Regions from separate parts of the Rhizobium fabae genome, predicted to be linked through region 1. Evidence: riboswitches for the same ligand, from Rfam matches in the RefSeq annotation. Region 1 holds a riboswitch; the other holds the start of a gene.
The links. A riboswitch is a leader RNA that binds a small molecule or an ion and turns the genes downstream of it on or off. The one in region 1 is predicted to bind FMN.
Positions count from the first base shown of each region.

Region 1 (4,881 bases):
GCCTTGTAACGCGACGATATTTCATCGAGGCGACCGATCAAAGCCGGATCGTCAATTGCCGCGCAGTCGCCTGCCTGATAGTCCGGGGTCTTTCATCGCTAATGCGCACCGCATCGTGCTTGATTTATGCGACGCGTCGGCTCTTTGTTTTTGTGCATGTCGTCGCTGCACGCTTCCAGGCGACAAGCAGTAGGGAGGACTTTTCATGAAACACCATGCTTTCGGCCGCATGCCTTTCACCGTCACCAATGTCGGCTTCGGCGCCTGGCAGATCGGCGGATCCTGGGGCGATATCAGCGAGGTGGACGGACGCGCGGCGCTGAATGCCGCGCTCGATGCCGGCATGACCTTCATCGACACAGCCGACGTTTACGGCGACGGCCGCTCCGAAAAGATCATCGCCGACGTGTTGAAGGCGCGCGGCGGAGAACGCCCGATGGTCGCCACCAAGGCAGGCCGGCGCCTCAACCCGCATGTCGCCGAAGGCTATACCAAGGCCAATCTGGAAGGCTTCATTGACCGTAGCCTTGAGAATCTCGCCGTCGACAGCCTCGACCTCATGCAGTTGCACTGCCCGCCGCGTGAAGTGCTTTACCAGCCTGAAGTCTTCGAGAGACTGAACGAGCTGCAGAAGGCCGGCAAGATCAAGGGTTACGGCGTCAGCGTCGAAAAGGTCGAGGACGGATTGAAGGCGATCGAATATCCCGGCGTCGTTAGCATCCAGATCATCTACAACATCTTCCGCCAGCGCCCGGATCACCTGTTCTTCCAGGAAGCGCGCCGCAGGAACGTTGCGATCATCGCCCGCGTGCCGCTCGCAAGCGGCCTGCTCTCCGGCAAGATTACCCGCGACACCCAATTCGCCAATGATGACCATCGCAACTTCAACCGCCACGGCGAAGCCTTTGATGTCGGCGAGACCTTCGCGGGCGTTCCCTTCGACGTCGGCCTTCAGGCGGTCGAGGAAGTGCGCAAGCTCGTTCCGGCAGGGGCGACCATGGCCACCTTTGCGTTGCGCTGGATCCTGATGAGCGATGCCGTCACCGTCGTCATTCCCGGCGCCCGCAATGCCGAGCAGGCCAAGGCCAACGCCGCCGCTGCCGACCTCGCGCCGCTTTCGGCCGATGTCATGGCGGCAACGCGCGAGATCTACGAGCGGCTGATCGCCCCGCATGTGCATCAGCGCTGGTAGGCGTCGACACTCGAGAACAAATAGCCGAAACGCAGATGGCCGGGTTTTCGCCCGGCCATTTGCGTTTCATCGATTCTCGTCATCGTTCCACGCGCGCCGGACGCAAGTCCGGAGCGACATTTCAGAGGGCTTGCGTCAGGCTGCGTCCCTTTCCCGGCGCATCTCGTTCCTCATGATGAAGAGCGACGAGCCAAGAATGAGTGCTGCCCCCAGCCAAAGGTAGCCGGCCGGCGCATAGCCGAAGAACAGCCAGCCGGCGAGCACGTTCAGCGGCAGCTTCAGATCGTCGAACGGCTGCACATAGGCGGCATCGGCGCTGGCATAGGCAAGGGTCAGCAGATATTGCGCCACGACCGTCAGGAGGCCCGCCAGCAGGAAGAGCGCGAGCGCCGCACCCGTCGGCACCGCAAAGCCCGCGGCAAGCGCCAGACCGCCGTTGATTGGGGTCAGCAGCACCAGCAGCCAGACGGTAATCGTCTCCGGCTTCTCGATACCGGTCAGGCTCTTCGTGATGAGCGACGAGGCGCCCCAGAGCAGCGCTGAGAGAACAGGCAGCAATGCGGCCCAGGTGAAGCTGTCCGACCATGGCTGGAGGATGATCATCGCGCCGGCGAAGCCGACGGCCGTTGCCGCCCATCGCGCCGAACCGACACGTTCGCCGAGAAACAGTCGCGCGCCAAGGATGATGAAGAAGGGCGAGGTCATGACGAGTGCGATCGCCTGCCAGATCGGCACCGAGGCAAGGCCCGAAACCCAGGCCTCGACACCGAGCGCGGCAAAGACAACGCGCACGACATGCCGCCACGGATATTTGGTGCGCATTGCCGAAAGGCCGGCCTTGCGCAGGAAAGGCAAGGAAAAGAGGAAGGCGAAGGCATATTGCCAGAAAGCCGTAGAGGCCGAGGGAAAGGCGAGCTCCATGGTCAGCCACTGGGTGACGACGTTGAGGAGCGAGAAGGCCACGCCTCCAAGCACCATGAAAGCGGCGCCGGCAAAGGCGCGGGATTGCGAGACTGCAAGGGAATTCTGATTCATGTCTTCGATCCTGAACAGGGACTAACACAAATCAGGACGCATGAGCCAACGGCACGCAAACGCCGACAGTTCCCTGCCCGCACGCGGCCATGCTCATTCTCTTTCATCCGGACTATACCGTCGGCTCCGGAATTGCACCGGATCTGCTGACCCTTCCCTCGCCGAGGCTCCGGAAGGCGCTCGCGGGCTCGAGCCGCAGCCCTTACCGCCGGTGGGGACTTTCACCCCGCCCTGAGAACGGTTTCGTTCGTAGAACAAAGCGTTGCAGGGAGCAAACGAAAAGGGGTCCGGCGATGCCGAACCCCTCAAAAATCCTGCGCAACCGCTCTCGTGTACGGCTGGCGGACTATCTAATCAGCCGTTGACGGCATCCTTCAGGCCCTTGCCGGGCGTGAACTTCGGCACGTTACGTGCGGGAATGTCGACTTCAGCGCCGGTCGACGGGTTGCGGCCCTTCGTTGCGGCACGATGAGAAACAGTGAAGCTACCGAAACCCGCGAGGCGGATGTCGCCCTTGTTCTTGAGTTCAGCCTGTACAACGTCGAAAACCGCATCGACAGCGGAAGCCGCGTCAGACTTCGTCAGTCCAGCCTTTTCGGCTACTGCGGACACGAGTTCATTCTTGTTCATGTTTCCACCCCTTTCTAAATGGTATGAAACGACTCAATGTAAGCTAGGCGCCGAATAGGTTTCATCAGGCCCGCCGAAAACCCAAAAGCCCTGCAAATCAAGGAAAAGCAAGCGTCTCCATGACGTTTTCACAAAAAAGGCTGGCGTTTCCGCCAGCCTTTTCGCGTCTTTTGCGCCAATTGGGCATAAATGTGGCAAGCGCCACTCAATGCGCTATGGTTGCGCCTGTATCATCAAGGCCTTCGACCGATGCAATGACCGGTGTTTCCACCGTGCCGTCCCACTCGATCGGCTCCGGCCGGCGGATCAACGCATGCTTGATCACCTCGCCCATGCGGGATACCGGGATGATCTCCATGTTGTTCTTCACGTTGTCCGGAATCTCCGCCAAGTCCTTGGCGTTTTCCTCCGGAATCAGCACCTTCTTGATGCCGCCGCGAAGCGCTGCAAGCAGCTTTTCCTTGAGACCGCCGATCGGCAGCACGCGGCCGCGAAGGGTGATTTCACCGGTCATGGCCACATGCCTGCTCACCGGGATGCCGGTCATGATCGAGACGATGGCGGTCGCCATGGCGACGCCGGCCGAGGGACCATCCTTCGGCGTCGCGCCTTCCGGCAAGTGCACGTGGATGTCGCTCTTGTCGAAGCGCGGCGGCTCGATGCCGAAATCGACGGCGCGCGAGCGGACATAGGAGGCCGCTGCCGAGATCGATTCCTTCATCACGTCCTTCAGATTGCCGGTGACCGTCATGCGGCCCTTGCCCGGCATCATCACGCCTTCGATGGTCAGCAACTCGCCGCCGACTTCTGTCCAGGCAAGACCGGTCACGACACCGATCTGATCCTCGCCCTCGGCTTCGCCATGGCGGAAGCGCGGAACGCCCAGATAGTCGGCAATGTTGGCGGCCGTCACATGAACGGACTTCGTCTTGCCCTTGATGATCTCGGTCACCGCCTTGCGGGCGAGCTTCATCAATTCGCGTTCGAAGCTGCGGACACCGGCCTCGCGGGTGTACTGCTGGCTGATCGCCATCAGGGCGTCGTCGCTGACCGAAAACTCTTCCGGCTGCAACGCATGTTCCTTGATGGCCTTCGGCAGCAGATGCCGCTTGGCGATCTCGCGCTTTTCATCCTCGGTGTAGCCGGCGATACGGATGATCTCCATGCGGTCCATCAGGGGCGCCGGAATGTTCAGCGTATTCGCCGTCGTGATGAACATCACGTCCGAAAGGTCGTATTCGACTTCCAGGTAGTGGTCCATGAAGGTCGAGTTCTGCGCCGGATCGAGCACTTCGAGCAGAGCCGAAGACGGATCGCCGCGATAGTCCTGGCCGAGCTTGTCGATTTCGTCCAGCAGGAAGAGCGGGTTGGACTTCTTCGCCTTCTTCATCGACTGGATGACCTTGCCGGGCATCGAGCCGATATAGGTGCGGCGGTGACCACGGATTTCGGCTTCGTCGCGAACGCCGCCGAGCGCCATGCGGACATACTCACGGCCGGTCGCCTTGGCGATCGACTGGGCAAGTGAGGTCTTGCCGACGCCCGGAGGGCCGACGAGGCACAGGATCGGGCCCTTGATCTTGGTGGCGCGGGCCTGCACGGCGAGATATTCGACGATGCGCTCCTTGACCTTGTCGAGACCGAAGTGATCGGCTTCGAGGATCTTCTCGGCATTGTTGAGATCGGCCTTGATCTTCGACTTCTTGCCCCAGGGGATACCGAGCAGCCAGTCCAGATAGTTGCGCACGACGGTGGCTTCGGCCGACATCGGGCTCATCTGGCGCAGCTTCTTCAGCTCCGCATCGGCCTTTTCACGGGCTTCCTTGGACAGCTTGGTCTTGGAGATGCGCTCTTCCAGTTCGCTCATCTCGTCGCGGCCTTCCTCGCCGTCGCCGAGTTCCTTCTGGATCGCCTTCATCTGCTCATTGAGGTAGTATTCGCGCTGGGTCTTCTCCATCTGGCGCTTGACGCGCGAGCGGATACGCTTTTCGACCTGCAGAACCGAGATCTCGCCTTCCATGAAG
Region 1 is NZ_ML133658.1:62,894-67,774, reverse strand. Features, by position in the region: gene EFB14_RS25830 (aldo/keto reductase) at 206-1,192, shown strand; gene EFB14_RS25825 (DMT family transporter) at 1,328-2,236, opposite strand; FMN riboswitch at 2,319-2,470, opposite strand; gene hupB (DNA-binding protein HupB) at 2,582-2,857, opposite strand; gene lon (endopeptidase La) at 3,063-4,881, opposite strand, start outside.

Region 2 (4,881 bases), on a different contig from region 1:
AAAGGCGGGCTCACCGGCCGCATCGCCATCAGCTATTTCGAATGGGCGGGCTACGTCGTCCAGGATTCGGTGATCGACTGGCAGGTGATCGAGACGGAAGCGGATGCGCTCGCCTTTGCCGACAAGCTGGAGGCCCGGCCGGTCGCCACGCAGCGACGCACCTCGATCTCCACCGCCATCGCTCAGGGCGCCAGCATGATCATCGCCGGTCCCTTTCAGGGAAGGCGGGAGGTGATCGACGTTTCCGGCGACGGCCCGAACAATTCAGGCAATCCCGTGACGCCTGCCCGCGACAGGGCGGTGGAAGCCGGCATGGTCATCAACGGCCTCGCCATCATGCTGCGGCCTTCCGATGCGCCCGATGGTCTCGACAAATATTACGCCGATTGCGTCATCGGCGGCCCCGGCGCCTTCGTGCTGCCGGTCCACAAGATCGAGGATTTCGCGATCGCCGTGCGCCGCAAGCTGGTGCTTGAAATCAGCGGCCTTTCGCCGCCGGCGACGGTGCAGGAGACGGCGGGGGCCGCGCCCGCGGCCGATTGTCTGGTTGGCGAGAAGCAATGGCGGGATTTTTTCGAACGGTGAGCTGGTGGTTTGCAGGTGGGCCTGCGCGTCTTGGGACGAGAGGAGAGGGTATGCCGTGGGACACCCCCCTCTGCCCTGCCGGGCATCTCCCCCACAGGTGGGGAGATCGGCAGGAGGCAATGCCTCGCCCTGAATTTACGGTTCATGTGACGGCCAGTTGTTTGGGGAAGCCAGCGCGCCCAGCCAATCTCCCCACCTGTGGGGGAGATGCCCGGCAGGGCAGAGGGGGGTGGCCACGGCACACGACGGCCTCACCCTGAGGAAGGGTGAGGCGAGTGCTCTCTACGTCTGCCGTCACCTACAATGGCAACTCCCGGCCCGCGCGTTCGCTGACCATGTATTCGGCGTACCAGTCCGGCCAGTTGTCGTCGTGTTTGCCGCCGTTTCGTTTCTCGTGTTCGCCGTGGGCGGTGGCGGCGCGGCGCAGGGCGGCGGCCAGGTCGCTTGAGGTCGAGAAGGCCGTCTCGTCGGCGTCGATGCGGCCGGGCAGGCGGGTGGTGACTTCCTGGAACAGCCAGCCATTGCCGTCAGGGTCCTTGAACGAGGCGAAGGAACGGTAGCTGCGGTGGTCGGGATCGCGGCCGACGATGCGCAGCCGTCCGAAGAGATAGGGCTCGTCCTTGCCGGCATAGACGCCTGCGGCGTCGTGGAAGACGTCGCTTACCTCGACACCGCGGGCGATGAGATCGCGGCGGGCGGCCTCGATGTCGGAGACGACGAGGTAAAGGCCCTGGGCGGAGCCGGGGGCGGCGGCGGTGATGTTTTTCCCGAAGATGATCGCACAGCCGGAGCCGGGCGGCGTAAACTGGATCACCCGGAAATCGGCATCATTGGCGAAATCGGCGTCGAGCCGCCAGCCCAGGCCGTCGTAAAAACGTTTGGCACGGTCGACGTCGGAAACGGGGATGACGACCACTTCGAGCTTGGTGTCGACCGGTCGCGTTCTCGGGGTTTCAATGGGGGTTTCACTGCGCATAGCATTGCTCATCTTCAGCTCCCTTGAGGGTTGGACGCATTAAGAATGGCGATACATGTCGAGGGTGAGTGGACCACAGCGCGGCGGGGGCGTCGAATCAATTATTCTGTCCGATGCGGCCGGCAGGGCGAGGGATCGAGACGGCGGGAACTGTTCCCGCCGCCTTCCCGTCGCGTCGCCATCAAGCGGCAAGAGCGGCGCGCGTCTTTCCGATCATCAGGGCCGCGCGGGCGGCCTCGCGGCCCTTCTCGACGAAGTGGGCGCGGTAGATCTGCTGATGGTGCTCGGTTTCCTGATAGTGATGCGGCGTCAGCGAGACCGACAGCACCGGCACGCCCGTATCCATGCCGGCGCGCATCAGCCCGTCGACGACGGCCTGGGCGACGAAGTCGTGGCGATAGATTCCGCCGTCGACGACCAAGGCGGCGGCGATGACGGCGCCGTAGCGGCCGCTCGCCGCAAGATCGCGCGACAGCAGCGGCATTTCGAAAGCGCCGGGAACGTCGAACACATCGATCTGTTCAGCGGGAACAAGCTGTTGGAAACCTTCGAGCGCACGGTCGACGATATCGGCGTGCCAGCCGGCTTTGACGAAGGCATAGCGGGTGGGTGTCATGGTCATCTCCTTTGGCGTACAGACACGTCACCCAAGGCGATCACGAGCGTTCACCGGCTGCCGGTAAGGGCAGCAGGAACGCGCGTTCTCTTTCATCCGGACTATGACCGTCGGCTCAGGCATCTCACCTGATCTGCTGACCCTTCCAAGGAAGGCGCTCGCGGGCTCGCAATCGAAATCGCATACCGCCGGTAGGGACTTTCACCCCGCCCTGAGAACGGCGCGAACATAGGGGCAGGGCGGCGGGCTGGCAAGAGGTGGGAAATGCCTTGTGGGCGGCGAGAGGAGATGGTGTTGAGGGATGCAAGAAGTGATGTTGGCGCGCGTCCTTCGAGGCTCCGGCCTTCGGCCTACGCACCTCAGGATGAGGAGCGTTGGAGGGTGCCGCGCCCAGGTGAGGTCGGTTGGAGGATGCTGCGCCGACGCTCACGAGAGCCTCATCCTGAGGTGCCCCGCAGGGGCCTCGAAGGGCGAGGCGGGTGCACGCCCTTGCTGAGCGTCTCCTTGCGCCTAAATGCTTCCCGTGGGGAGATCCATGTCGAAAAAGCATGTCGTGCCGCGTCATAGTAGGCAGAGCAGCAACCACGGGAGAATGTGATGCAAGACCCCTTTGTCGTGCGCCGCGAGGCGCATATCGCGGCGCCGCCTGCTGCGGTGTTTGCGCTGATGACCGATCCGGAGAAAATCCTGCGCTGGATGGGAACGGAGGCGCAGATCGAGCCTGAGCCGGGCGGGCTCTATCTTGTCAACGTCACCGGCGCCCGCTTCGCGCGCGGCTCGTTTCGCGAGGTGGTGCCGGTTCATCGCCTGGCCTACAGCTTCGGCTGGGACGGCAGCGAGGTGGTGCCGCCGGGCTCGAGCCTGGTCGAAATCGACCTGATCGAGCAGCCGGACGGAACGCTGCTGCGGCTCACCCATAGCGGCCTGCCGAGTGCTGAGCAATGCGCCGGCCATACAGAAGGCTGGGTGCATTATCTCGGGCGGCTTTCCGAGGTCGCCGCCGGGCGCGATCCCGGTCCGGATGTCTTTGGCGGCAGGAAATGAACGGTTTTCCGAGGGTGTCACCGCGTCCGCAACCGACTGTTATTGCGCAAAAAAGCAGCCGGGCGGCGTGCCGCCCGGCGGTCCGGACAGGCGCTTTTTCGCCCGCAAACATGAACATGCAATTCATCCCCGGTTCAATTTGGCAGCCCTAAGGTGCGCCTGGCTGGATTGAATTGGAGTTCGTTATGAAGGCACTTTCTATCGCGGCTGCCTTGCTCGCTGGCAGCCTCTCGATTGGCACAGCTGAAGCGATGCCGGTCGGGTCAATCAACGTTCAGAGCAATATCGTCAAGGCCGACTATGAGTGCGGCCGCGGCTGGCACATGACGGGCTGGGGTGAGTGCAGGCCGAACTGGCGCCGCCCGCCGGCGGTGGTCTTCTACGGCGGTCCGCCGCGCTGGGGCTGGGGCGGGGGCTGGGAACGGCATCATCGCCGCGACTGGGATGGTCCAGGCTGGCGCGAGGGGCGGCGTTGGGATCGCGAACGCCGTTGGCGGGATGACGACTAAAGGTCTCGTTCAGAGACAGATCGATGAAGCCGGCGCCATGGTTCGCCGGCTTTTTCATGAGCGCCTGCGGGCGTTCAGATCTGGCTGACCAGCCAGTACTTGCCGTCGATCAGCTCTTCGAGCTCGACCGGATCCTTGACGCCGAACTCGAACCATTCGACGAGTTCCCTGGCTTTCCGCTTGCTCTCTTCGGCAGTGAATTCGATCCCGTAACGCGTGCACCATCGCCGAAGGATCGACGTCAGCAGCGTCATGTCATTTCCATCAAGCGGATCTTTCGGCCAGTATGTCGTGCCCATCGCAACCCCTCAATCACACGAGACAACAGGCGCATAATGGAATCAAATCCGCGCAAGTTTAAAGTGTTTTTTTCTTTGTTTTCCACCGTGATGAACGGTTTTCCACAGGGTTGTTTGGCGGTGGGGTTGACAGGAGCTGCGGGGGATGGCGGCGGGCGCAAGAGCCGAAAGGAAGCAGGGATCGCCACGAACTAAACGAGCTCGCGCCTCGTCGGCTCGAGCATGGTTCGGCCCCTTGTGAGATAGGGCAGTACCCAAAATCCGTATTCGGGATGTCGGCGTCAGCGTCGCTCGAGCGTCCTTGGGAACATCAAGACCGTATGAACGAGCTTTTGCATCAATAGCCCAGCCGCAGAGCGAATTCCCACCGCCCCAGTTTGGAAAAAGACCACAGGAGATAAAAGTGTCTAAATCAGTGCTCTTCATGTCCATGTCACTGGACGGGTATATCGCCGGGCCCAACGATGAAGTGGGCAATCCCGGCGGCGACGACTTTATGCGGCTGCACGAGTGGTACGGGGATTTTTCCCGACCGACCGGACCGGTCGGACAATTGTGGGACGAATGGAACGCGCCAGGTGCGATTCTGGCGGGTCGGCGAACCGTGGAGCAGGTCGATCACTGGGGCGGTGACAATCACGGTGTCCCGATCTTCGTACCCAGTCACAGGCCGCCCGGGCCATCCGTCGCGAATTATCCGTTGGTCAAATACGTGAGCGACGGGATCGCGAGCGCAATGGCGCAGGCGAAGGCCGCCGCCGGGGACCGGGACGTGTTGATGCTTGGCGCGTATACGGCGCAACGGGCGCTGGAAGCTGGCGTGCTCGACGAACTGCAAATACACCAGGTTCC
Region 2 is NZ_ML133645.1:57,109-61,989, reverse strand. Features, by position in the region: gene EFB14_RS00340 (DUF1194 domain-containing protein) at 1-585, shown strand, start outside; gene EFB14_RS00330 (VOC family protein) at 884-1,573, opposite strand; gene EFB14_RS00325 (6,7-dimethyl-8-ribityllumazine synthase) at 1,743-2,177, opposite strand; FMN riboswitch at 2,258-2,400, opposite strand; gene EFB14_RS00320 (SRPBCC family protein) at 2,775-3,221, shown strand; gene EFB14_RS00315 (GCG_CRPN prefix-to-repeats domain-containing protein) at 3,407-3,730, shown strand; gene EFB14_RS00310 (hypothetical protein) at 3,805-4,029, opposite strand; gene EFB14_RS00305 (dihydrofolate reductase family protein) at 4,445-4,881, shown strand, end outside.
Region 2: it holds a riboswitch for FMN, as region 1 does, so the genes downstream of both, EFB14_RS00325 (6,7-dimethyl-8-ribityllumazine synthase) here and EFB14_RS25825 (DMT family transporter) in region 1, are expected to answer to the same signal.